Regions from separate parts of the Pseudomonas sp. PS02288 genome, predicted to be linked through region 3. Evidence: predicted binding sites of a transcription regulator. Region 3 holds the regulator's gene; each other region holds the start of a gene.
The links. Region 3 encodes FliA, which starts transcription of late flagellar genes. Its sites were predicted from a motif close to CTAAAGTTTNNNNNNNNNNNGCCGNTAA; they were not measured.
Positions count from the first base shown of each region.

Region 1: the regulator FliA is predicted to act here: its motif matches at 4,780-4,807, upstream of QMX85_RS20555 (methyl-accepting chemotaxis protein).
Region 2: the regulator FliA is predicted to act here: its motif matches at 4,065-4,092, upstream of QMX85_RS18250 (methyl-accepting chemotaxis protein).

Region 1 is NZ_JASCPA010000067.1:8,216-15,614, forward strand. Features, by position in the region: gene QMX85_RS20540 (hypothetical protein) at 1-13, shown strand, start outside; gene QMX85_RS20545 (WYL domain-containing protein) at 299-1,165, opposite strand; gene rmuC (DNA recombination protein RmuC) at 1,289-2,857, shown strand; gene QMX85_RS20555 (methyl-accepting chemotaxis protein) at 3,083-4,708, opposite strand; gene QMX85_RS20560 (peptidylprolyl isomerase) at 4,925-5,203, opposite strand; gene QMX85_RS20565 (PilT/PilU family type 4a pilus ATPase) at 5,286-6,485, shown strand; gene ligD (DNA ligase D) at 6,566-7,399, shown strand, end outside.
Region 2 is NZ_JASCPA010000052.1:11,458-18,856, forward strand. Features, by position in the region: gene QMX85_RS18240 (HlyD family efflux transporter periplasmic adaptor subunit) at 1-562, shown strand, start outside; gene QMX85_RS18245 (DHA2 family efflux MFS transporter permease subunit) at 575-2,098, shown strand; gene QMX85_RS18250 (methyl-accepting chemotaxis protein) at 2,117-4,006, opposite strand; gene QMX85_RS18255 (hypothetical protein) at 4,202-4,411, opposite strand; gene QMX85_RS18260 (DUF3203 family protein) at 4,613-4,837, opposite strand; gene zapE (cell division protein ZapE) at 5,063-6,202, shown strand; gene QMX85_RS18270 (LysR family transcriptional regulator) at 6,257-7,201, opposite strand; gene QMX85_RS18275 (MFS transporter) at 7,329-7,399, shown strand, end outside.
Region 3 is NZ_JASCPA010000001.1:153,900-161,298, reverse strand. Features, by position in the region: gene QMX85_RS00730 (chemotaxis protein CheA) at 1-2,022, opposite strand, end outside; gene QMX85_RS00725 (protein phosphatase CheZ) at 2,204-2,998, opposite strand; gene QMX85_RS00720 (chemotaxis response regulator CheY) at 3,018-3,392, opposite strand; gene fliA (RNA polymerase sigma factor FliA) at 3,472-4,221, opposite strand; gene fleN (flagellar synthesis regulator FleN) at 4,218-5,051, opposite strand; gene flhF (flagellar biosynthesis protein FlhF) at 5,104-6,429, opposite strand; gene flhA (flagellar biosynthesis protein FlhA) at 6,442-7,399, opposite strand, start outside.

The DNA.
Region 1 (7,399 bases), on a different contig from region 3:
CAGGGAAGGGTGAGCCCCCACGAGGCGAACGAAAAAGCCCGGCCGATGCCGGGCTTTTTCGTGCGCAGCGGCGGGTTCCGCCTGATTTGTTTACGTGCGAAAAGTTGACAGATCGACGCTGCGTGCCGCGCTGCCTAAGGTTTGGCAAACGAACCAAGCCGAAAATGGAGCACGAAGATGCTGTCGATCGAACTGATGCTGGAAAACCTCGAGGCCAGCCTGGCTGTGCTGGCGTTCATGGGCGCCCTGGCCTGGCTGGCCTACGCGCCGAGCGGGTCGCGCTCCCTGCGCGGCTGATTCAGCGGTACAGCCAGCGCTCCAAGTCATCCAGGTTGGCCACCACGATCTGCTGCGCCGCTGCTTTGGCCTGAACCTTCGTGGGGTCGATCTGGTAGCGCTGCAGCACGTACTGCACCAGCGCGCCACGGCTGGGAACGGCCAGTCGGCCGTCCTGCATGCCGTAGTCGGCTTCGATGATCGCCTTCTGTTCCGCGGACAGCCGCGGGTCGGCGGTGAGGATCACGTCCAGCTCGGTATTCCAGCCTTCGTCCTGTTCGCGACCGTGCTCCGAGGGGGCGAAATGTTCCGGCTCGCCACGGAAACGGCTGAGCACGAAATCCCGGTAATCGCGGTTCTTCTCGCAATAGGCACGCACGTGCCAGCGCATGCCGGTGTAGACCAGCGTGTGCGGGCTGATCACGCGGAACTCCGGCTCGGGCGTGCTCAGCGAGACGTACTCGGTCTCCAGGCGCAGCCCCTCGCGGCAGGCCTGCAGGATCGGTCGCAGGACTTCCGGGCGGATGCTCCGATCCGGCACCTGCAGCACTTCGGTATGGGCGTAGGCGAGGGCCAGGCCCTCGATGTGGGGTGCCCGTTCGCGGTTGCGATCGAGCAGGTGCAGGTAAGCGCTGGCGCTACCGTCGATGAACAGCGGGGCGAAGCCGGGCGCCGGTTTGTAGCCCTTCAGGCGCTTGTCGTAGACGAGGTTTTCCGGGGCGTGCTCGCCGAGGTAGGCGTTGATGTCCTTCGACGCCTGCTGGCGGCTGATTCCGAAGCTCTGCATCAGGTGCCCGGTGGTGAGCCGGCCTTCCCACCAGGCGACGGTTTCGATCAGCCGGTAGCGCTGCGCCAGGTCCCAGCGGACTTGTTCGATGGATCGCTTCATACACCTCCCATCCGTGCGAAAACTTTACACGCTACCGACCAGCCAATGGACGTGTCGCCTGAAGCTACATATCTTGTCCCGGTCGATCAAGCGGCGTGACCGCCGCAGTGAGGAGAAGCAACGATGCAAGCGAACCTGATCTGGGCCTTAGTCGGCGCGGCCGTCCTGTTGATAGCCGGGCTGGCGGCGGCGTTGGCGATCGTCGGCGGACGTCTGCGCGGGCTGACCGCGCAGCTGGCGGAGGGGCGCCGGCAGCTGGATGCGCAACAGAGCATGGATACCCAGCGCATGCTGGAAAGCATGGAGCTGCAATCGGCGGTGCGCGCGGAAAAGGCCCATGTCGAGCAGTTGCAGCGCCAGTTGGCGTTCTCCCGCGAGGAAACCGAGGGCCTGCGCAGCCGCCAGTTGCTGGAACAGCGCCGCCAGGAAGAACATGCCGGCCAGGCGGAAGCGGCCAAGGCACAGAGCCAGCAGCTCGGCCTGCAGCTCGATGAACTGCGCCAGACTCATGCGCGCCTGGAACTGGCCAACCAGAACCTGCAGGAGCGCTTCGCCACGCTCAGCCGCGAGCACGCCACGCTGGCCTCGACCCTGGAGCAGAAACAGCAGCATTTCAGCGAGCAGCAGCAGTTGCTCAAGGACAGCCGCGAGCAGCTCAAGCTGGAGTTCGAGCAGCTTGCCGGGCAGATCTTCGAGGCCAAGGGCCAGGCCTTCGCGCAGACCAGCCAGCAATCGCTGGATGCGCTGCTCAAACCGTTCCGTGAGCAGATCGAAGGCTTCCGCGCCAAGGTCGAGGACATCCACCACAAAGACACCCAGCAGCAGGCGACCCTGGCGCAGCAGATCGTTCAGCTCAACGAGCTGAACCGGCAGATCACCCAGGAAGCCCAGGACCTGACGACCGCGTTGAAAGGGCAGAAGAAGACCCAGGGCAACTGGGGCGAGCTGATTCTGGAAAACGTGCTTGAGCGTTCCGGGCTGATCGAAGGGCGCGACTTCAAACGCGAGGCCAGCTTCACCACCGAGGAGGGCCGCAAGCGCCCGGACGTGCTGGTCTACCTGCCGCAGAACAAGCACCTGATCATCGACGCCAAGGTCTCGCTGAATGCCTACACGCGTTACATCAACGCCGAGGACGAAGCCGAACGGCGCCTCGCGCTGGTCGAGCACGTCGGCGCCATCGGGGCGCGGATCAAGGAACTCGCCGACCGCCATTACTTCAGCCTGCCGGGGCTTAACGCGCCGGAGATGGTGTTCATGTTCATCCCCATCGAGTCGGCCTTCGTCGAAGCCTTGAAGGCGGACGAGACGCTGTTCCAGCGCGCCATCGAACGCAACGTGCTGGTGGCCACGCCGACCACGCTGCTGACCAGCCTGAACATCGTTCGTCAGCTGTGGCGTTTCGAGGAACAGAACAAGCACACCGCCGAACTCGCCGACCGCGCGGGCAAGGTCTACGACAAGCTGCGCACCTTCCTCGGCAGCATGGACACTGTGGGCAGCAGCCTGGAAAAGGCCCAGGACGCCTATCGGCGCGCCTGCGATCAGCTGATCAGCGGCAAGGGCAACCTGGTCAAACAGGTCAACGATTTCCGCCAGCTGGGCGTGGCGGTGAAGGGCGAGATGGCCGAAGCCTGGGTGGATCGAGCGGAACTCGAACTGGGGCTGATCGATGGCGAACGCATCGAGTAAGGCGAGCGTCGGGCAGGGTCGGTGCGCGCGGCGCACCCTACGGGCATCGAGCCTTTGTAGGGTGCGCCATGCGCACCGTCGGTCTGCACTTGGATGCGGGGGGTATGGATGGGGCTGCCGGGCAAGGGTCGGGGCGGGTAGGCCGATCCGGTATAGCCGGCGCGCGCGGCGCACCCTACGGGCATCGAGCCTTTGTAGGGTGCGCTATACGCACAGGGGACACGGTTAGACGCGGAAGCGCGTCACCAGGCCGTTCAGGTCGATGGCCAGGCGCGAAAGCTCCTGGCTGGCGGCGTTCGTCTGGTTGGCGCCGGCAGAGGTCTGCACGGCCAGGTCGCGGATGTTCACCAGGTTGCGGTCGACTTCGCGGGCCACCTGGGCCTGTTCCTCCGAGGCGCTGGCGATCACCAAGTTGCGCTCGGTGATGTGGCTGATGGCCTCGGTGATCTGCTGCAGCGCGGCACCGGCGGCGCGGGCCAGCTCCAGGGTGGAGTGGGCGCGTTCGTTGCTGGTCTGCATCGAGCTCATGGCCTGATCGGTACCCTGCTGGATACCGTTGATCATCTGCTCGATTTCCTGGGTCGACTGCTGGGTGCGATGCGCCAGGGCGCGTACCTCGTCGGCGACCACGGCGAAGCCACGCCCGGCGTCGCCGGCGCGGGCCGCTTCGATGGCGGCGTTGAGAGCCAGCAGGTTGGTCTGCTCGGCGATCGAGCGGATCACGTCGAGTACGGTACTGATGTGGCGAACCTTATCCGCCAACTGCTCGACCTGCTGCGCGGTGCCGGTGACGTCTTCGGCCAGGTTGCTGATCGAGTCGACGGTCTTGTTCACCTGCTCCTGGCCCAGGCGGGCGGTGCGGTCGGAGTCGCGCGAGGCTTCCGAGGTGGCCACGGCGTTGCGCGCCACTTCGTCCACGGCGGTGGTCATCTCGTTGACCGCGGTCGCGGCCTGCTCGATTTCCTGGTTCTGCTGGTGCAGGCCCTTGCTCGAATCCTCGGTGACCGCGTTCAGCTCCTCGGCGGCCGAGGCCAGCTGGGTGGAGGAGTCGGCGATGCCCTGGATGGTGCGCTTGAGGCTTTCCTGCATGCTGTGCAGCGAGCCTAGCAACTGCGCGGGCTCGTCGCCGCCACCGACCGCGATGGTGTGGGTCAGGTCGCCCGATGCCACGGTCTCGGCGACTTTCACCGCCTGATTGAGCGGCGTGACGATGCTGCGCGTCAGCAGCATGGCGAGCAGGCCGGTCAGCCCCGCGGCGACCAGCATGAACACGATCACGCCGGTGATCGCATTGTTGAATTCCTGCTCGGCCCGGGCTGCGGCTGCATTGCCATCGGCCTGGTTTATCTCGATCAGCTTCTCGAACTCGGCGCCGAGATTGTCGGAGAGGGTTTTGTAGTCCGCCATCAGCAGGGCACGCATGTCGTCGATGCGATCCTGGCTGGACAGCTGGACGAGTTGCTGGTTGATTCGCGCGTACCCCGCCAGGGCGGTTTTCACGGATTGGTACTGGGCGCGCTCGGTATCACTGGAAATCAACGCCTCGTACTTATTCTGGGCATCCTTGAGCTGGCCCAGGAGCACGTTGAGACGTTCGATCGTGTTGCTCAGTACAGCGGCTTCGCGATCGACCACGATCCGGTAGGAGGTGATGCGGACGCGCAACATCTTCTCGTTGAGAACGCCTAGCGCGCGGAAGCTGGGCAGGCCGTTCTCCACCACCTTCACGGTCGCCGCGCGGATGATGCGCATCTCGTACAGGGAGAAGAGGCCAAGGAGCACGACCAGCAGTGCGACCATGGAAAAACTGAGTATTGCCCTCGGTGCGATCTTGAGACGCCGAAGAAACATGGGGAGAACCTCAAAGTACTAAGCCGTTTGTTTTTTTGATGCACCGTTTGGCGCAGGCATCGACAGATCGTTTATCGGCATGCGGCGCAGGAGCATGAGCCCATTTTTGGCGGGTTTTGCTTCTTTCGAGTGGGGCGAGTGGGGCGTTTTTCAGCGCTGTTCGGCGGGCGCCAAACGAAGCGCTCTAGGACGAGGGCACGCGCCGAAACGGGCGTTTCACTCGCGGTAGAAAACCTGCACCAGGTGATAGCCGAATTGTGACTTCACCGGGCCGTGGACGGTGCGCAGCGGCTTCTTGAAGATCACCTGGTCGATGCTGCGCACCATTTGCCCCGGGCGTACTTCGCCGAGGTCTCCGCCGCGCTTGCCGGACGGGCAGATCGAGTGCTTGCGCGCCAGCACGTCGAAGGCTTCGCCGCCGTCCAGGCGCTTTTTCAGTTGCGCGGCTTCGGCCTCGGTCTTGACCAGGATATGGCGGGCCATGGCTTTTGGCATGAAGGACTCCTGCGATAGATTGACGGCGATTGTGCCCGAGCGTCCGGGCTTCATACAGCCGAACAGCCGCGGAGCGAGCCCAATGGATATCCAATCGATGCTGAGAGTCCTTGCCGTACAGGATGGCTCGGACCTCTACCTGTCCACCGGTGCGCCGCCCTGCGCCAAGTTCAACGGCGTGCTCAAGCCGCTGTCGGCCGAGCCGTTGCGCGCGGGCGAGGTGGCGGCCATCGCCGCGTCGGTGATGGATGCCGAGCAGCGTGCCGAGTTCGAGCGCGAGCTGGAAATGAACCTGGCGATCTCGCTGCCGCAGATCGGCCGGTTTCGCATCAACATCTTTCGCCAGCGCAACGAGGTGTCCATCGTCGCGCGCAACATCAAGCTGGACATCCCCAAGTTCGAGGACCTCAAGCTGCCCGAAGTGCTGCTCAAAGTGGTGATGGAGAAGCGCGGCCTGGTGCTGTTCGTCGGAGGCACCGGCTCGGGCAAGTCGACCTCGCTGGCGGCGCTGATCGATTACCGCAACCGCAACAGCGGCGGTCACATCATCACCATCGAGGACCCGGTGGAGTACGTACACCGGCACAAGAAATCGATCATCAACCAGCGCGAGGTCGGCGTGGACACGCGCAGCTTCCACGCCGCGCTGAAGAACACCCTGCGCCAGGCGCCGGACGTGATCCTGATCGGCGAGATCCGCGACCGCGAGACCATGGAGCACGCGCTGGCCTTCGCCGACACCGGGCACCTGGCGATCTCCACGCTGCACGCCAACAACGCCAACCAGGCGCTGGACCGGATCATCAATTTCTTCCCGGAAGAGCGCCGCCCGCAGTTGCTCAACGACCTGGGCAACAACCTCAAGGCCTTCGTCTCCCAGCGCCTGGTCAAGACCCGCGAAGGCAAGCGCCGCGCTGCGGTGGAAGTGCTGCTGGGCACGGCGACCGTGAGCGACATGATCAAGCGCAGCGATTTCAGCTCGATCAAGGAAATCATGGAGAAATCCAGAACCCTCGGCATGCAGACCTTCGACCAGGCGCTGTTCGATCTGGTGGTGGAGGGCGCGATCGACGAGGACGAGGCGGTGAAGAACGCCGACTCGGCGAACAACCTGCGGCTGAAACTGAAGCTGCAAGTGGAGGGCGGCGCGCCGGCGCCCGCTCCGGTCGCCGCGCCGCCCCGACCCGCGCCGGTGCAGAAGCCGGTGGATGCCGCGGCCTGGGGCCTGGAACTGAAACTGGAAGACATCGAGCCGGACGAACCGGACGACGCCAAACCCTGAGTGCTCCATCCAGCGGCCTGGGCGAACCCGCGCCGTGCGGGTGCTTCTAACCTGAAGCACCCGACGACGAGGCTCCGACCATGGCGAAGGCACTGGACGAGTACAACAGCAAGCGCAATTTCTCCGCTACCCCCGAGCCCGCCGGCACTCCGGCGCGCAAGCGCAAAAAGGCCGCCGACCCGCACGCGCTGCAGTTCTGCATCCAGAAGCACGACGCCAGCCACCTGCATTACGACTTCCGCCTGGAACTCGACGGCACCCTGAAGAGCTGGGCGGTGCCGAAGGGGCCGAGCCTGGACCCCAAGGTCAAGCGCCTTGCTGTGCACGTCGAGGACCACCCCATCAGTTACGCGTCCTTTGAGGGGCAGATTCCCGAGGGGCATTACGGTGCGGGCGAGGTGATCGTCTGGGATCGCGGCGTATGGAGCCCGATCGGCGATCCGCAGGCGAGCCTCGAAAAAGGCCGACTGAAATTCGAGCTGCAGGGCGAGAAGCTCGCCGGCGTCTGGAACCTGGTGCGCACTCACATGCCCGGCAAGCGCGAGCAGTGGTTCCTGATCAAATCCAGCGATGAGGCCGCGCGCGCCGAAAAGGACTACGACATCCTCGTCGAGCAGCCCGATAGCGTCCTCAGCGAGCGCACCCTGATTCCCCGTAAACGCGGCGCCAAGGCAAAGGCCAAGGGCGAGGAGCCGGCACGCACCGCCAAGACGCCGCCCCGGCGGCGGACCCGGAAAACCGCCGACGCCACGCTCCATGGCGCCAAGGCCGCGGCGATTCCCGAGCGCATTGCGCCGCAGCTGGCGACGCTGGTGGAGGGGGCGCCGGAGGGTGACTGGCACTACGAGATCAAGTTCGACGGTTACCGGATCATGGCGCGCATCGAGGGGGACGACGTGCGCCTGTTCACTCGC
Region 2 (7,399 bases), on a different contig from region 3:
GCGCAGCAGCCTGGTGGCGCCGGTCAGCGGCTACGTCGCGCAGCGTTCGGTGCAGGTCGGCAGCCGCGTGCAGCCGGGCACTCCGCTGATGGCGGTGGTGCCGCTGGAGCAGATCTGGATCGACGCCAACTTCAAGGAAACCCAGCTGCGCGACATGCGCATCGGCCAGCCGGTGGAGGTGGAGGCCGACCTCTACGGTAGCGACGTGCGCTACCGCGGCACCGTGGAAAGCCTCGGCGTCGGCACCGGCACCGCGTTCTCTCTGCTGCCGGCGCAGAACGCCAGCGGCAACTGGATCAAGATCGTCCAGCGCCTGCCGGTACGCATCCGCCTGGAGCCGGACAACCTGAAGAAGCATCCGCTGCGGATCGGCCTGTCCACCGATGTAAACGTCGACCTGCACGACCAGGACGGCGAGTTGCTGGCGCAGAAGCCGCTCGAGCAGCCGCGTTTCTCCACCGACGTGTACGAGCGGCAACTGGCCGAGGCCGACGCGCTGATCGAGCAGATCATCCAGCGCAACGCGCCGGGCACCCGCGCCGGTGGCGTGGCCGGGCGCTGACGGGAGCCTGCCATGAGCGATAACGCCTTCCGCCCGGCGAGCATGCTGCTGGCGACCATCGGGATTTCCCTGGCGACCTTCATGCAGGTGCTCGACACCACCATCGCCAACGTCGCGTTGCCGACCATCGCCGGCAACCTCGGGGTGAGTTCGGAGCAGGGCACCTGGGTGATCACCTCGTTCGCCGTGTGCAACGCCATCGCCCTGCCGTTGACCGGCTGGATGGCACGGCGCTTCGGCGAGGTGAAGCTGTTCCTCGCCGCGGTGATGCTGTTCGTGATCACCTCGTTCCTCTGCGGCATCGCCCGCTCGATGCCCGAGCTGGTGCTGTTCCGCGCGTTGCAGGGGTTCGTCGCCGGGCCGCTGTATCCGATGGCGCAGACGCTGCTGCTGGCGATCTTCCCGGCGGCCAAGCGCGGCATGGCGCTGGCGCTGCTGGCGATGGTGACCGTGGTGGCGCCAATCATCGGACCGATCGCAGGCGGCTGGATCACCGACAACTACAGCTGGCCCTGGATCTTCTTCATCAATGTGCCGATCGGCGTGTTCGCCTGCCTGGTGGTCTGGAGCCAGCTGGGCAAACGGCCGGAGAAGATCGTCCATCAACCCATCGACTACGTCGGCCTGAGCCTGCTGGTGATTGGCGTCGGCCTGCTGCAGGTGGTGCTCGACAAGGGCAACGACCTGGACTGGTTCGAGTCGACCTTCATCCAGGTCGGCGGCGCGGTGGCGGTGGTGGCGCTGATCGCCCTGGTGATCTGGGAACTCACCGACAAGCACCCGATCGTCAACCTGAGCCTGTTCCGCTACCGCAATTTCTCCTTCGGCACGCTGGCGCTGGTTCTCGGCTATTCCGGGTTCTTCGGCATCAACCTGCTGCTGCCGCAGTGGCTGCAGACCCAGCTCGGCTACACGCCGGTGTGGGCCGGCCTGGCCGCGGCGCCGATCGGCCTCCTGCCGGTGTTCCTCTCGCCGCTGGTGGGGCGGTTCGCGCACAAGGTCGACATGCGCCTGCTGTCCGGCGGTTCGTTCCTGGTGATCGGGGCATCCTGCTTCATGCGCGCCACCTTCAACACCGAGGTGGATTACCGCCACATCGCCGAGGTGCAGGTGTTCATGGGGCTGGGCATCGCGCTGTTCTTCATGCCCACCACCAGCATCCTGCTCTCCAGCCTACCGCCTAAGGACATCGCCGACGGTTCGGGCCTGGCGACCTTTCTGCGCGTGCTTGGCGGCAGCTTCGCCTCGTCGCTGACCACCTGGATCTGGCAGCGGCGCGCCGACCTGCACCACGCGCAGCTGGCCGAGCACGTGACCGCCTACGACCCGGCGACGCAGCAGTATCTGCAGCAGTTGGGAGGGGCATCGACCGCGCACTACGCGCAGATCGACAAGATCGTCGAGAGCCAGGCCTACATGCTCTCGACGGTGGAGTATTTCACCCTGCTCGGGTGGATGTTCTTCGGCCTGATCCTGATCATCTGGTTGGCCAAACCGCCGTTCACCGCCAAGGCCGCGGGCGGCGGAGGCCACTGAGTCCGGCGGCGCCGCGGGTCAGATGCGGAAGCTGTCCACCAGGTGCTTGAGGCGGGTCACCTGGCCTTCCAGGTCGCCACAGGCGCGCAGGGTGGCCTGGAGGTTTTCCACGCCTTCCTGGTTCAGCAGGTTGATCTCGTTGATATCCACGTTCAGCGACTCGATCACCGTGGTCTGTTCCTCGGTGGCGGCGGCGACCGACTGATTCATGCCATCGATCTCGCCGATCCGCTGGGTCACGCTGCCCAGGCGCTCGCCGGCCTGGTTGGCGACCTCCACGCTCTGCTCGCTGTGGCGCTGGCTCTCGGTCATGGTGCTGACCGAGGTGCGCGCGCCGACCTGCAGTTCCTCGATCATCTGCTGCACCTGCGCCGCCGATTCCTGGGTGCGATGGGCGAGGTTGCGCACCTCGTCGGCGACCACCGCGAAGCCACGTCCGGCTTCCCCGGCGCGCGCCGCTTCGATGGCGGCGTTGAGCGCCAGCAGGTTGGTCTGCTCGGAAATGCCGCGGATCACCTCGAGAATCTGCCCGATGTTGGCGGTTTTGCCGTTGAGTTCCTCGATGGTGTCGCAGGACGAACGAATCTTTCCGGACAGGTCGGTCATCGCGCCGATGGTCTTCTGCACCACCTGGCGACCCTCTTCGGCGAGGTTGCGGACATCGGAAGCCTGGTGCGAGGCGTCGGCGGCATTGCGCGCGATTTCCTGCGCGGTGGCGCCGAGTTCGTTGATCGCGGCCGCCACGCTGTGGGTCCGGTTGGCCTGCTCGTCGGAGTTGCTCATCGACGAGTTGGAGGCGCTGACCACCAGTTGGGCGACTTCATGCACCTGGGCAGTGGCCGAGGACACCTCGCGGATCGAGGCGTGGACCCGTCCGACGAAGCGGTTGAAGGCGTCCGCCAGGTCGCCGAACTCGTCGTGCGAGTGGATTTCCAGGCGCTTGGTCAGATCGCCCTGGCCTTCGGCGATGTCCTCCATCGCACGGCCCATCAGGCGCACCGGCTGCATCAGCACGCGGATCAGCATGCCAAGCAGCAGCAGGATCAGCACCACCGCCACGATCGTGGCGACGATCGCCGAGGTACGGAATTCCTGCAGCATGGAGAACGCCTTCGCCTTGTCGATCGACAGGCCGACGTACCAGTTCACCGAGGGCAGCCCCTTGACCTGGGCGAAGGTGACGATGCGCGTGCCCTCGGCGCCTTCGACTTCGCTGAACCCGGGGCCGATGTTCAGCTTGCTGGCGGGAAAGGCTTCGTTCAGCGATTTCATCACCAGGTTCTTGTCCGGATGAACCAGCATCTTGCCGTCGGCGCTGACCAGAAAGGCGTAACCCATGCCCTCGAAGTCCAGCGAGTTGATGATCTTCACCAGGGTCTGCAGCCCCAGGTCGCCGCCGACCACGCCGAGGGTCTGGCCGTCCCGGGACGCGGGGGTTGCGATGGTGATGATCAGCTCGTTGCTGGCGGCGTCGATGTAGGGTTCGGTGAGCGTGGTGCCGCCGGCGGCGAGCGCATCCTTGTACCAGGGGCGGGTGCGCGGGTCGTAGCCGTCGGGCATCGGATCGTCCGGGCGCATGGTGAAGGCGCCGTCGCGAGTGCCCAGGTAGGTGAAGTTGAAGCTGGAGCTCAGCGCCTTTTGCTCCAGCAGGTTGGCTATCGCGTCCGCTGAATCGTTGTTGGCCACCGATTGCGCCGCGCTTTCCACCAGCAGAAGGCGCCCGGACAGCCAGTTCTGGATGTTGCTGGCGGTCACCTCGCCCATTTCCCCCAGATAGTTCTCCAGGTCCTCGCGAATCGCGTTGCGCTGCAGGTAATCGTTGTAGAGGGTGAACAGCGAGAAGGCGACCACCACCACCAGCGAGGCGGCGAGCAGAATCTTGTGGCTGAACTTCAGGTTCGAAGGCATGGCGGAATCCGGTTTGACGTGCACGGGTAGTCGGCCAAACACCCCTGGCCTGTGCAACCTATCGGTCAGCGCCAAGATAGCTTGAGTGCATACGACGAAATGTCGCGAATGCTGAAAAGTTCGATCATGGATACGAAGCGGCCGCACTTTTTTGGGGCGACCGCTGCGTTCATTTGATCAGGAAAGTGGAAATACTCAGACGCCTTGGGTATCGGCTTTTTCCAGTTCCTTTTCCATCTTTTGCAGTTCCTGCTGGAAAGCTTGGTCCAGCACACTGGCTTTCTTGCGCCAAGGCTTACGCTCGGGTTCCGGTTGAGCAGCGTAGGTTTTGACTTCTCCGCCGTTAATATCCATATAGCGTTGCGCCTGGCGCTCTAGTTCTGCGCGCAGTTCGTCTTTATTCACGATTGATCCTGTTGATCGAACATGGAGGACGCTGGGCGAGGCGGTGGGGCCGCTGCGCTGCGTCGGGTTTTTTATCGTTCTTGATACTTGTCGCCGCGTTGGGCGCGGCGATTATATCCATCGCCGCGAATACATCCATACGCGGATTAATGCGGCGTACTGAAAAGACTGTATTTACGCAGAAAGATTCAATGACGCGACTCAGTCGTCCTTCAATAGATTGAAACGCGCGTCTTCGGCGCCTGCACCTATCAGGTGCTCAGCATCCGGTTCACTGATGAGCTGGCGGCGTCCGGCTATTTCAAGTACCGACATGCGCGTCGCCTCGTCGGTCGTCACGCGTACCTGGTCCAGGGGACTTTCGTATTTGCGGTCGTCGACGAAAACGGCGCAGGTGGAATTGTGGGTATTGATCTCGATCGTCATGGCAGTTCTCCGGGATAACGTAATCACGCGGTTACCCAGTTGTGACCTCGAACTTGCGTGGATACTCCCGGGCGCGGCCAGGCAGTGTTTCTTCGGTGTTAGTTGCCCTTCGTTGCAACAGCGAACGCGTCGTACGGCACATTGCCGGGCGGGGCCAGCGACGCGACTTCAAAGCCGCGCCGCGATGGCCCATCATTCGCGCGGTCTTCCCTCGGTAGTTCACTCATGAGTTCGCTTTCTCCCCTGGCGGCGTATCGCCTTGCAGTCGACCAGGGTTTCCAGTCGGACCCTGCGCAATGGCACGCCGTGCAGATCCTCGAGCGCTGCCAGCAGGCCATCCATGCCGGTGGCGGCGCTTCGCCCGGCAGCGGCGTGTACCTGTGGGGCCCGGTCGGCAGGGGCAAGACCTGGCTGATGGATCGCTTCCACGAGAGCCTTCAGGTGCCGGCCCGGCGTCAGCACTTCCACCATTTCATGCGCTGGGTGCACCAGCGGCTGTTCCAACTGGTCGGCACCGCCGATCCGCTGCAGGCACTGGCCACGGAGCTGGGGCGCGAGGTGAGGGTGCTGTGTTTCGACGAGCTATTCGTCACCGATATCGGTGACGCGATCATCCTCGGGCGGCTGTTCGAGGTGATGTTCGAGCAGGGCGTGGTGCTGGTCGCCACCTCCAACCAGCCGCCCGAGCAGCTCTATGCGGACGGCTTCAACCGCCAGCGTTTCCTGCCGGCGGTCGCCGCGATCAACCGCTGCATGCAGGTGGTCAACCTCGACGGCGGCGAGGATCACCGCCTGCATCCCGGCGTTGGCTTGCAGCGTTACTGGCTGGCCCAGGCCGGGCAGCCAAGTGCCCTGGAGGCGGTTTTCCGGCAGCTGGCGGGAGACGATGCCGGTTCCTGCGAACCGGTGAGCCTGGCGCACCGCCCGATCGCCGTGGTGCGGCGCAGCGCACGGGTGCTCTGGAGCCGTTTCGACGACCTGTGCAAGGAGCCGCTGGCGGCCTACGACTTCATCGTGCTCTGCGACCAGTTCGATGCAGTGCTGCTGAGCGGCGTGCCGAACATGAGCGCGCGCCAGGGCGAGTGCAAGATCGCCCGTGGCACCGAGGACGCGGCCGAGCAGGTGGCTGCCGGCGACCGCGAGCTGCCCAGGCTGTCGAAGCACGACGACGGCGCGCGGCGCTTCATCGCCCTGGTCGACGAGTGCTACGACCGCCAGGTGCCGCTCTACATCGAGGCCGAGGTGGCGATGGATGCGCTGTACACCGAGGGCTACCTGGCCTTTCCGTTCCGCCGCACCCTGAGCCGGCTGAAGGAAATGCAGCTGCAGCGCTTCGGTCGCACGGCTGCGCCCGCGCCCGGCTGACCCGATAGCGACGAGGGCCGCCGGGTGCGCCATGCGCACCCGGCTCAGCCGAACCTAGAGAAAGCTCATCGCCCGCGATTCGCCGAGCAGGAAGCCGCGATTGGCCTCGGTGCAGGCGCGCAGGTATTCGCTGACCTGGGTGATGCGCTTGAGCCGGCGCAAGTCCTCGCGGTAGTAGATCCAGAACTGCCGGGTGACCTCCACCTGCTGCGGCAGCAGTTCCACCAGCCGCGGGTCCGGCCCGGCGAGGAAACACGGCAGGATCGCCAGCGCACGGCCCTGCAGCGCCGAGAGGTACTGGGCGACCACGCTGGTGCTGCGCAGCTGGCTGCTGGCGTTGGGCACCACGCGCTCCAGATAGAGCAGCTCCGGGCTGAAGGCGAGGTCGTCGACGTAGGTGATGAAGCTGTGCCCGGCGAGGTCCTCCACGGACCCGATCGGCGGATGCTGCGCCAGGTACTCGGCGGTGGCGTAGAGGCGCAGGTTGTAGTCGCACAGCTTGGAGCAGACGTAAGGCCCGCGCTCCGGGCGTTCCAGGGTGATGGCGATGTCCGCCTCCCGGCGCGACAGGCTGATGAAGTGCGGCACCGGCAGCAGGTCGATGGAGATGTTCGGGTAGACGTCCTGGAAATGGCTCAGCTGCGGCGCCACGAAGAAGCTGCCGAAACCCTCGGTGGAGCCGATCCGCACATGCCCGGACAGTGCCAGGCTGGCCCCGGAAACCTGCTCGCAGGCGGCCTGCAGGGTGCTTTCCAGCGACTCCGCGTAGCCCAGCAGGTGCAGGCCCTCGGGGGTCAGCACGAAGCCGGCCGAGCGCGACTTCTCGAACAGCAGCGCGCCCAGCGCCTTCTCCAGCGCGCGGATGCGCCGCGACACCGTCGTGTAGTCCACGTTGAGGCGCCTGGCGGCGTTGCTGGCGGTGCGTGTGCGCGCCACTTCGAGGAAGAACTTGAGGTCGTCCCAGTTCATCTGACTGGCGAGCATGAGATTTTTTTGCATATCCAACCGGTGCTTTTGTTCTGACTTATCGGAAGTTTGCACACCTATACTCGAAGCCGGTCGCTGCTACCAGCCGCTTCCGTGACCTTGCAAAGCCCTAACGACAAAAACAATAGAGCAGGCAACCATGAACGAATCGCTATCGACAGGTGGCCGATCCGGCCGCAAGCATTACCGCATCGCCGGTCTCGCCAGCAT
Region 3 (7,399 bases):
GTGCCCCTCGACCTGCTCGTCCTGGGCGGCGCGCGGCACCAGCCAGCGCTTGAGGTAGAAAAGCGGCAGCGCCTTGTCGCGGACGATCACCACTTCCTGACCGTCGACCACGTTGGTGCGCGACAGGTCGAGATGGAAGATTTCGTTGACGTTGACCAGCGGGAAGGCGAAGGCCTGGTTCGCCAGCATGACCATCAGCGTCGGCATGATCGCCAGCGTCAACGGCACCTTGATGACGATCTTCGAACCCTGGCCCTTGGTGGAGAAGACGTTGACCGTGCCGTTGAGCTGGGAAATCTTGGTCTTCACCACGTCCATGCCGACACCGCGGCCGGAGACGTCGGAAATCTCGGTCTTGGTCGAGAAACCGGGGGCGAAGATCAGGTTGTAGCACTCGAGCTCGGTGAGCCGCTCGGAAACGTCCTTGTCCAGCAGGCCTTTCTCGACGGCCTTGGCGCGCAGGACGTTGGCGTCCATGCCTTTGCCGTCGTCGGTGATCATCAGCAGGATGTGGTCGCCTTCCTGTTCAGCCGACAACACCACTCGGCCGGTGCGCGGCTTGCCGGCAGCCTCGCGCTCTTCCGGGGTCTCGATGCCGTGGTCGACGGCGTTGCGCACCAGGTGGACCAGCGGATCGGCCAGCGCCTCGACCAGGTTCTTGTCGAGGTCGGTCTCTTCACCGACCAGTTCCAGGTTGATCTCTTTCTTCAGGTTGCGGGCGAGATCGCGAACCAGCCGGGGGAAGCGTCCGAAGACCTTCTTGATCGGCTGCATGCGCGTCTTCATCACCGAGGTCTGCAGGTCGGCGGTGACTACATCCAGGTTGGAGACGGCCTTGGACATGGCTTCGTCGCCGCTGTTGAGACCCAGGCGCACCAGGCGGTTACGCACCAGCACAAGTTCGCCGACCATGTTCATGATTTCGTCGAGCCGCGCGGTGTCCACGCGCACGGTGGTTTCCGCCTCGCTGACCGGGCCGGCCTTGTCCGGGTGCGCCGTGGCCGGAGCGGGAGCTGCCGCCGCGGCGGGCTTGGGCGCGGGCTTCTCGGCGGGCTTTTCAACCGGTTTGGCGGCAGGGGCCGCCGCGGGCGGCGGCGCGGGCTTCGCCGGCGCAGCCGCTACGGGGGCGGCCTCCACGGGCGGAACGAACTTGCCCTTGCCGTGCAACTGGTCGAGAAGCGCTTCGAATTCGTCGTCGCTGATGTTGTCGCTCGCGCCGGCGGGCGCGGCCTCTGGCGCAGGCGCAGCGGGTGCGGCATCGACGGGAGGCACGAACTTGCCCTTGCCGTGCAACTGATCCAGCAGGGCTTCGAATTCATCGTCGCTGATGTCGTCGCCCGATGGGGCGGCAGCGGATGCTACGGGCGCGCTCGGTGCGGCGGGCGCAACGGCGGAAACCGGCTTGTCGCCGTGTAGCTGGTCGAGCAGGGCTTCGAACTCGTCGTCGGTAATTTCATCGCTGGCGCTGGCGACCGGAGCCTGGGCGGGTTCGCCGATCGCGCTGAGCAGCTGCTCGAACTCGCTGTCGGTGATGTCGCCCGAAGGCTCTGCAGCCGACGCCTCGGCCTGAACCACGGGCTCGACTTCGGCGGCGGGCTCTTCAGGAGGCGCTTCGGCCGGCGCTGCGGCAGAAGCCGGGGCGGCCAGACGAGAAAGCGCGGCGAGGAGTTCGCGCGGCGCCGGCGTCGGCGCGGTTCGCTCGCGCACTTCGGCGAACATCGCGTTCACCGCATCGAGCGCCTGCAGCACCACATCCATCAGCTCGGCATCCACGCGGCGTTCGCCCTTGCGCAGGATGTCGAAGACGTTCTCGGCGATATGGCAGCACTCCACCAGCTCGTTCAGCTGCAGGAAACCCGCGCCGCCCTTGACGGTGTGAAAACCGCGAAAGATCGCATTCAGCAGGTTCATGTCGTCAGGGCGGCTTTCCAGCTCCACCAACTGCTCCGACAGCTGCTCGAGAATCTCGCCGGCCTCTACCAGGAAGTCCTGGAGAATCTCTTCATCGGCGTCGAAGCTCATTTCCACCTTCCCATAGGATCTGTTGACGTTTCGTCGCGAACCGCGTTGAGCCGCAGGGACGGGGCGCGTTTTTCGCAGGCCGGCGTCACTCGTCGTTCATCTGGAGCAACCAACTTCTCTCCTCCTTCCTTGCCCTGCGAAAACGCCTAGGTCGTGGCCGTAACCAAAACGTCGACGGGTCCTAGAATCCAAGACTGGATAGCAGATCGTCGACATCGTCCTGACCGGATACGACGTCATCACGCTTATCGGCATGAATCTGCGGACCTTCACCCCGGGAGGACTCTTTTTGTTGTTTTTCTTGCTCGGCACGCAGCCCTTCGTGGTCGTGCTTGATGCCGGCGAAACGATCGACCTGGCTGGCCATGAGCATCAGCTTGAGCAGATTGCTCTCGACTTCGGTGACCAGGGTGGTGACACGCTTGATCACCTGACCGGTGAGGTCCTGGTAATCCTGCGCCAGAAGAATGTCGTTCAGGTGGCCGGAGAGCTTGGCGCCGTCCCGCTCGCTGCGCGCGAGGAACAGCTCGACACGCTTGGCCAGCTCGCGAAAGGCGTCAGCCCCGATTTCGCGGCGCATGAAGCGCTGCCATTCGACGCTCAGGCTCTGGGCCTCGTCGGCCATGCCGTTGACCACCGGCGCGCACTCTTCCACCAGATCCATCGTGCGGTTGGCCGCACGCTCGGTCATCGTCACCACGTAGGAGAGACGCTCGGTGGCATCGGAGATCTGCGACACTTCCTGCGCGTGCGGAACACGGGGATCGAGCTGGAAGTTGACGATGGCATTGTGTAGCTCGCGGGTGAGCTTGCCGACTTCCTGGTACAGACCGCGATCGCGGACCTGATTCAGTTGATGGATGATTTGCACCACATCAGCGAAGTTGCCTTTTTCGAGGCTTTCGGTCAGCTGACGGGCATGGGACTTCAGGGTCGACTCGAAGTCATCGCCCATAGAGATGTTGTCGTGATCCATAGCGCCCTCGAGGCGAACATCAGCCGTTGACCCGCTCGAAGATCTTTTCGATCTTCTCTTTCAGTACCTGGGCCGTGAAGGGTTTGACCACATACCCGTTCACGCCGGCCTGGGCCGCCTCGATGATCTGATCGCGCTTGGCTTCAGCAGTCACCATGAGCACGGGAAGGTGCTTGAGTCGATCATCGGCGCGCACCGCACGCAGCAGATCGATCCCGGACATGTTGGGCATGTTCCAGTCGGTGACCAGGAAGTCGAAGCTGCCGCTGTGCAGCATCGGTAATGCCGTGGTGCCGTCGTCGGCCTCCGCGGTATTGGTGAACCCCAGGTCACGCAGGAGGTTCTTGATGATCCGTCTCATCGTGGAGAAGTCGTCCACGATGAGGATTTTCATGTTCTTGTCCAAGTCGACCTCCGTACAATCCCAAACGCCGCCTCGCAGCGCGCGCCTCGCAAGCGTGAAACCGGCTGCCTCAGTGCGCGCGCCATTCAACCAGACGTGCCCGCAAACGCGCGGCACACTGGCTGTGCAACTGGCTGACGCGCGACTCGCTGACCCCCAGCACCTCGCCGATTTCCTTCAGATTCAGTTCTTCGTCGTAGTACAGCGAAAGAACCAGCCGCTCGCGTTCCGGAAGATTGGCGATGGCGTCGGCCAAGGCCCCCTGGAAGCGGTCATCCTCCAGATCGCGAGCGGGTTCGTAATGGGTGAAGCTACCGTCCTCGTGCAGGCCCGAACCGTGCTCGCCTTCCTGCAGGAGGTCGTCGAAGCTGAACAGTCGGCTGCCCTGAGTGTCGCTCAGGATGCCGTAGTACTCTTCAAGACTCAATTTAAGTTCGGCCGCAACCTCTTGATCTTTAGCGTCTCTGCCCGTTCTCGCCTCGACGGCGCGGATGGCGTCGCTGACCATGCGGCTGTTGCGATGCACGGAACGCGGAGCCCAGTCGCCCTTGCGCACCTCGTCGAGCATCGCCCCACGGATACGGATTCCGGCGTAAGTCTCGAAACTGGCGCCCTTGCCCGAGTCGTACTTCTTGGCAGCCTCGAGCAGGCCGATCATTCCGGCCTGCATCAGGTCCTCCACCTGCACGCTGGCCGGAAGCCGGGCCAACAGGTGGTAGGCGATCCGCTTGACCAACGGTGCATAACGCTCGATGAGCTGAGTTTGCGAGTCCTTCGCCTGCGATTTGCTGTACATACGAAGTCCACTGGCGGCTGTCATACGGGTGAGTCTGCGGTAGTCGGTTTAACCAGACGCTCGACGAAAAACTCGAGGTGACCGCGCGGGTTGGCCGGCAATGGCCAGGTGTCGACTTTCTGCGCGATCGCCTTGAACGCCAGCGCACACTTGGAGCGCGGAAAAGCTTCATAGACAGCGCGCTGCTTCTGTACGGCTTTGCGCACCGACTCGTCGTAAGGCACGGCACCCACGTACTGCAGGGCGACGTCGAGGAAGCGGTCGGTGACCTTGGTGAGCTTAGCAAACAGATTGCGACCTTCCTGGGGGCTGTGCGCCATATTCGCCAGCACCCGGAAACGGTTCATGCCGTAGTCGCGGTTGAGCAGCTTGATCAGCGCGTAGGCGTCGGTGATCGAGGTCGGCTCGTCGCAGACCACCACCAGCACTTCCTGGGCGGCACGGACGAAGCTGACCACGCCGTCGCCGATGCCGGCCGCGGTGTCGATGACCAGCACGTCGATGTTGTCGCTGATGTCGCTGAACGCCTGGATCAGGCCGGCGTGCTGCATCGGCGTCAGCTGCACCATGCTCTGGGTGCCGGAAGCGGCGGGCACGATGCGCACGCCGCCAGGGCCTTGCAGCAGGACGTCGCGCAGGTCGCACTGGCCGTCGATGACATCGGCCAGGGTGCGCTTGGGCGAAAGACCGAGGAGCACGTCGACGTTGGCCAGACCCAGGTCGGCGTCGAGCAGCATCACCCGCCGGCCGAGGTCGGCCAGGGCCAGCGACAGGTTGACGGACACGTTGGTCTTGCCAACGCCGCCCTTCCCACCGGTCACCGCGATCACTTGAACTGGATGCAAACTAGCCATTTCTCTTACACCTTGTCTGCGACTGAGCAGGCAACTGTCTCTCGACGGTCAATTAGCCGACGCGACGCGCCGAGTTGTTGTAGAGGCCGGCGAACATGTCGGCCATTGCATCTTCACTGGGTTCTTCCGGGGCTTGCAGGGCGACGGCGCGGCTCACCAGCTGATGGCTGCGCGGAACGTGCAGATCATCCGGGATTCGCGGGCCATCGGCCAGATAGGCTACCGGCAGACGCTGGCTGATTGCCAGCCCGAGCACTTCGCCGAGGCTGGCCGCCTCGTCCAGCTTGGTCAGCACACAACCGACCAGGCCGCAACGCTTGTAGCTATGATACGCGGCCTTGAGCACCTGGCTCTGGCTGGTGGCCGCCATGACGAGGTAGTTCTTCGACTTCAGGCCGCGGCTGGCGAGTGCTTCGAGCTGCATGCGCAGGGCCGGATCGTTGTTCGGCAGGCCGGCGGTGTCGATCAGGATCACGCGCTTCTTCGCCAGCGGGGCGATGGCCTGGGTCAGCGAGCTGCCCGGATCGACCTGGGTCACCGAGACGTTGAGGATGCGGCCGAGGGTCTTGAGCTGCTCCTGGGCACCGATGCGGTAGCTGTCCATGCTCACCAGCGCCACATGCTGGGCGCCGTACTTGAGCACGTAGCGCGCCGCCATCTTCGCCAGGGTGGTGGTCTTGCCCATGCCGGCCGGGCCGACCAGGGCGATCACGCCGCCCTCTTCCAGCGGTTCCTGGGCCGGAGTCTTGATCGCGTGGGCCAGGTAGGCGAGAACCATGCGCCAGGCCTGACGCGGCTCCTGCACCTGGCCGACCTTGTCCAGCAGCGCGCGGGCGATTTCCGCCGGCAGGCCGAGGCGTTGCAGGCGACGCCAGAGGTTGGCCTGCTGCGGACGCTGACTCTGCATCTGGGTCCAAGCGAACGAGCCGAGCTGCACTTCGATCAGTTCACGCAGGCCATTGAGTTCGTGGCGCATGGCATCCAGCGCGCGCGAATCGCCGGCCGGAGCGGCGGTGACGGCGGCCGGCTGTACCGGGGCCTGCGGACGCGCGGTGACCTTCGAGGTCGGCAGCTCCGGGGCAACCAGCGGCTCGTTGGCGAACAGCTGGCGGTCCTTGACCACTTCGCCAGCGGCGCGCACGGCCAGTTCGGCGTGGGCCGACGCGATCTTCGCCTGGGTCTTGCGCAGCTCGGCCTCAAGCTCGGCGTTCGGCTGGCGAACCGGCTCGGACGGCATCTGGTAGTCGAGCGCGGCAGTCAGCTCCACGCCGCCGGCAACCCGGCGGTTGGCGATGATCGCGGCATCGGCCCCGAGCTCATCACGAACCAGCTTCATGGCTTGACGCATGTCGGCGGCGAAGAAGCGTTTCACTTGCATGGCCTGTTAACCTCAATTTTGTCCCACGGTGGCGACGATGGTGACCTGCTTGTTGTCCGGGATTTCCTGGTAGGCCAGTACGTGCATGTTCGGCACGGCCAGTCGAGCAAACCGCGAGAGCATCGCCCGGATCGGACCGGCCACCAGCAGGATCGCCGGCTTGCCCATCATCTCCTGACGCTGCGCCGCTTCCACCAGGGAACGCTGCAGCTTCTCGGCCATGCCAGGTTCGAGGAGGATGCCATCCTCGGAGCCCTGACCGGCCTTGTGAAGACTATTCAGCAATATCTGTTCCAACCTTGGGTCGAGCGTGATAACAGGCATCTCCGGCTCTAGTCCCACAACGGTTTGCACGATTGAGCGGGCCAGCGCGACGCGGACCGCTGCAACCATGGCGGCGGGATCTTGACTCTTCGCAGCGACGTTAGCGATGGCTTCGGCGATGGTGCGGATGTCGCGTACCGGAACCTGTTCGTTAAGCAGCGCCTGCAGCACCTTGAGCAGCGTGGACAGCGAGATCATCCCCGGCACCAGCTCTTCGGCCAGCTTCGGCGAGCTCTTCGCCAGCAGTTGCAGCAGTTGCTGGACTTCTTCGTGACCGAGCAGCTCGTGGGCATGCTTGTTCAGCACCTGATTGAGGTGCGTGGCGACCACGGTGCTGGCGTCGACCACGGTGTAGCCAAGCGATTGCGCCTGGTCGCGCTGGCTGGGGTCGATCCAGACCGCCTCCAGGCCGAACGCCGGATCTTTGGCGGCGATGCCGTTGAGGCTGCCGAATACCTGGCCAGGGTTGATCGCCAGTTCGCGATCGGGATAGATCTCCGCCTCGGCGACGCTGACGCCCATCAGGGTCAGGCGGTAGGCGTTGGGCAGCAGGTCGAGGTTGTCGCGGATGTGCACGGACGGCATGAGGAAGCCCATCTCCTGGGAGAGCTTCTTGCGTACCCCCTTGATCCGCGCCAGCAGCTGG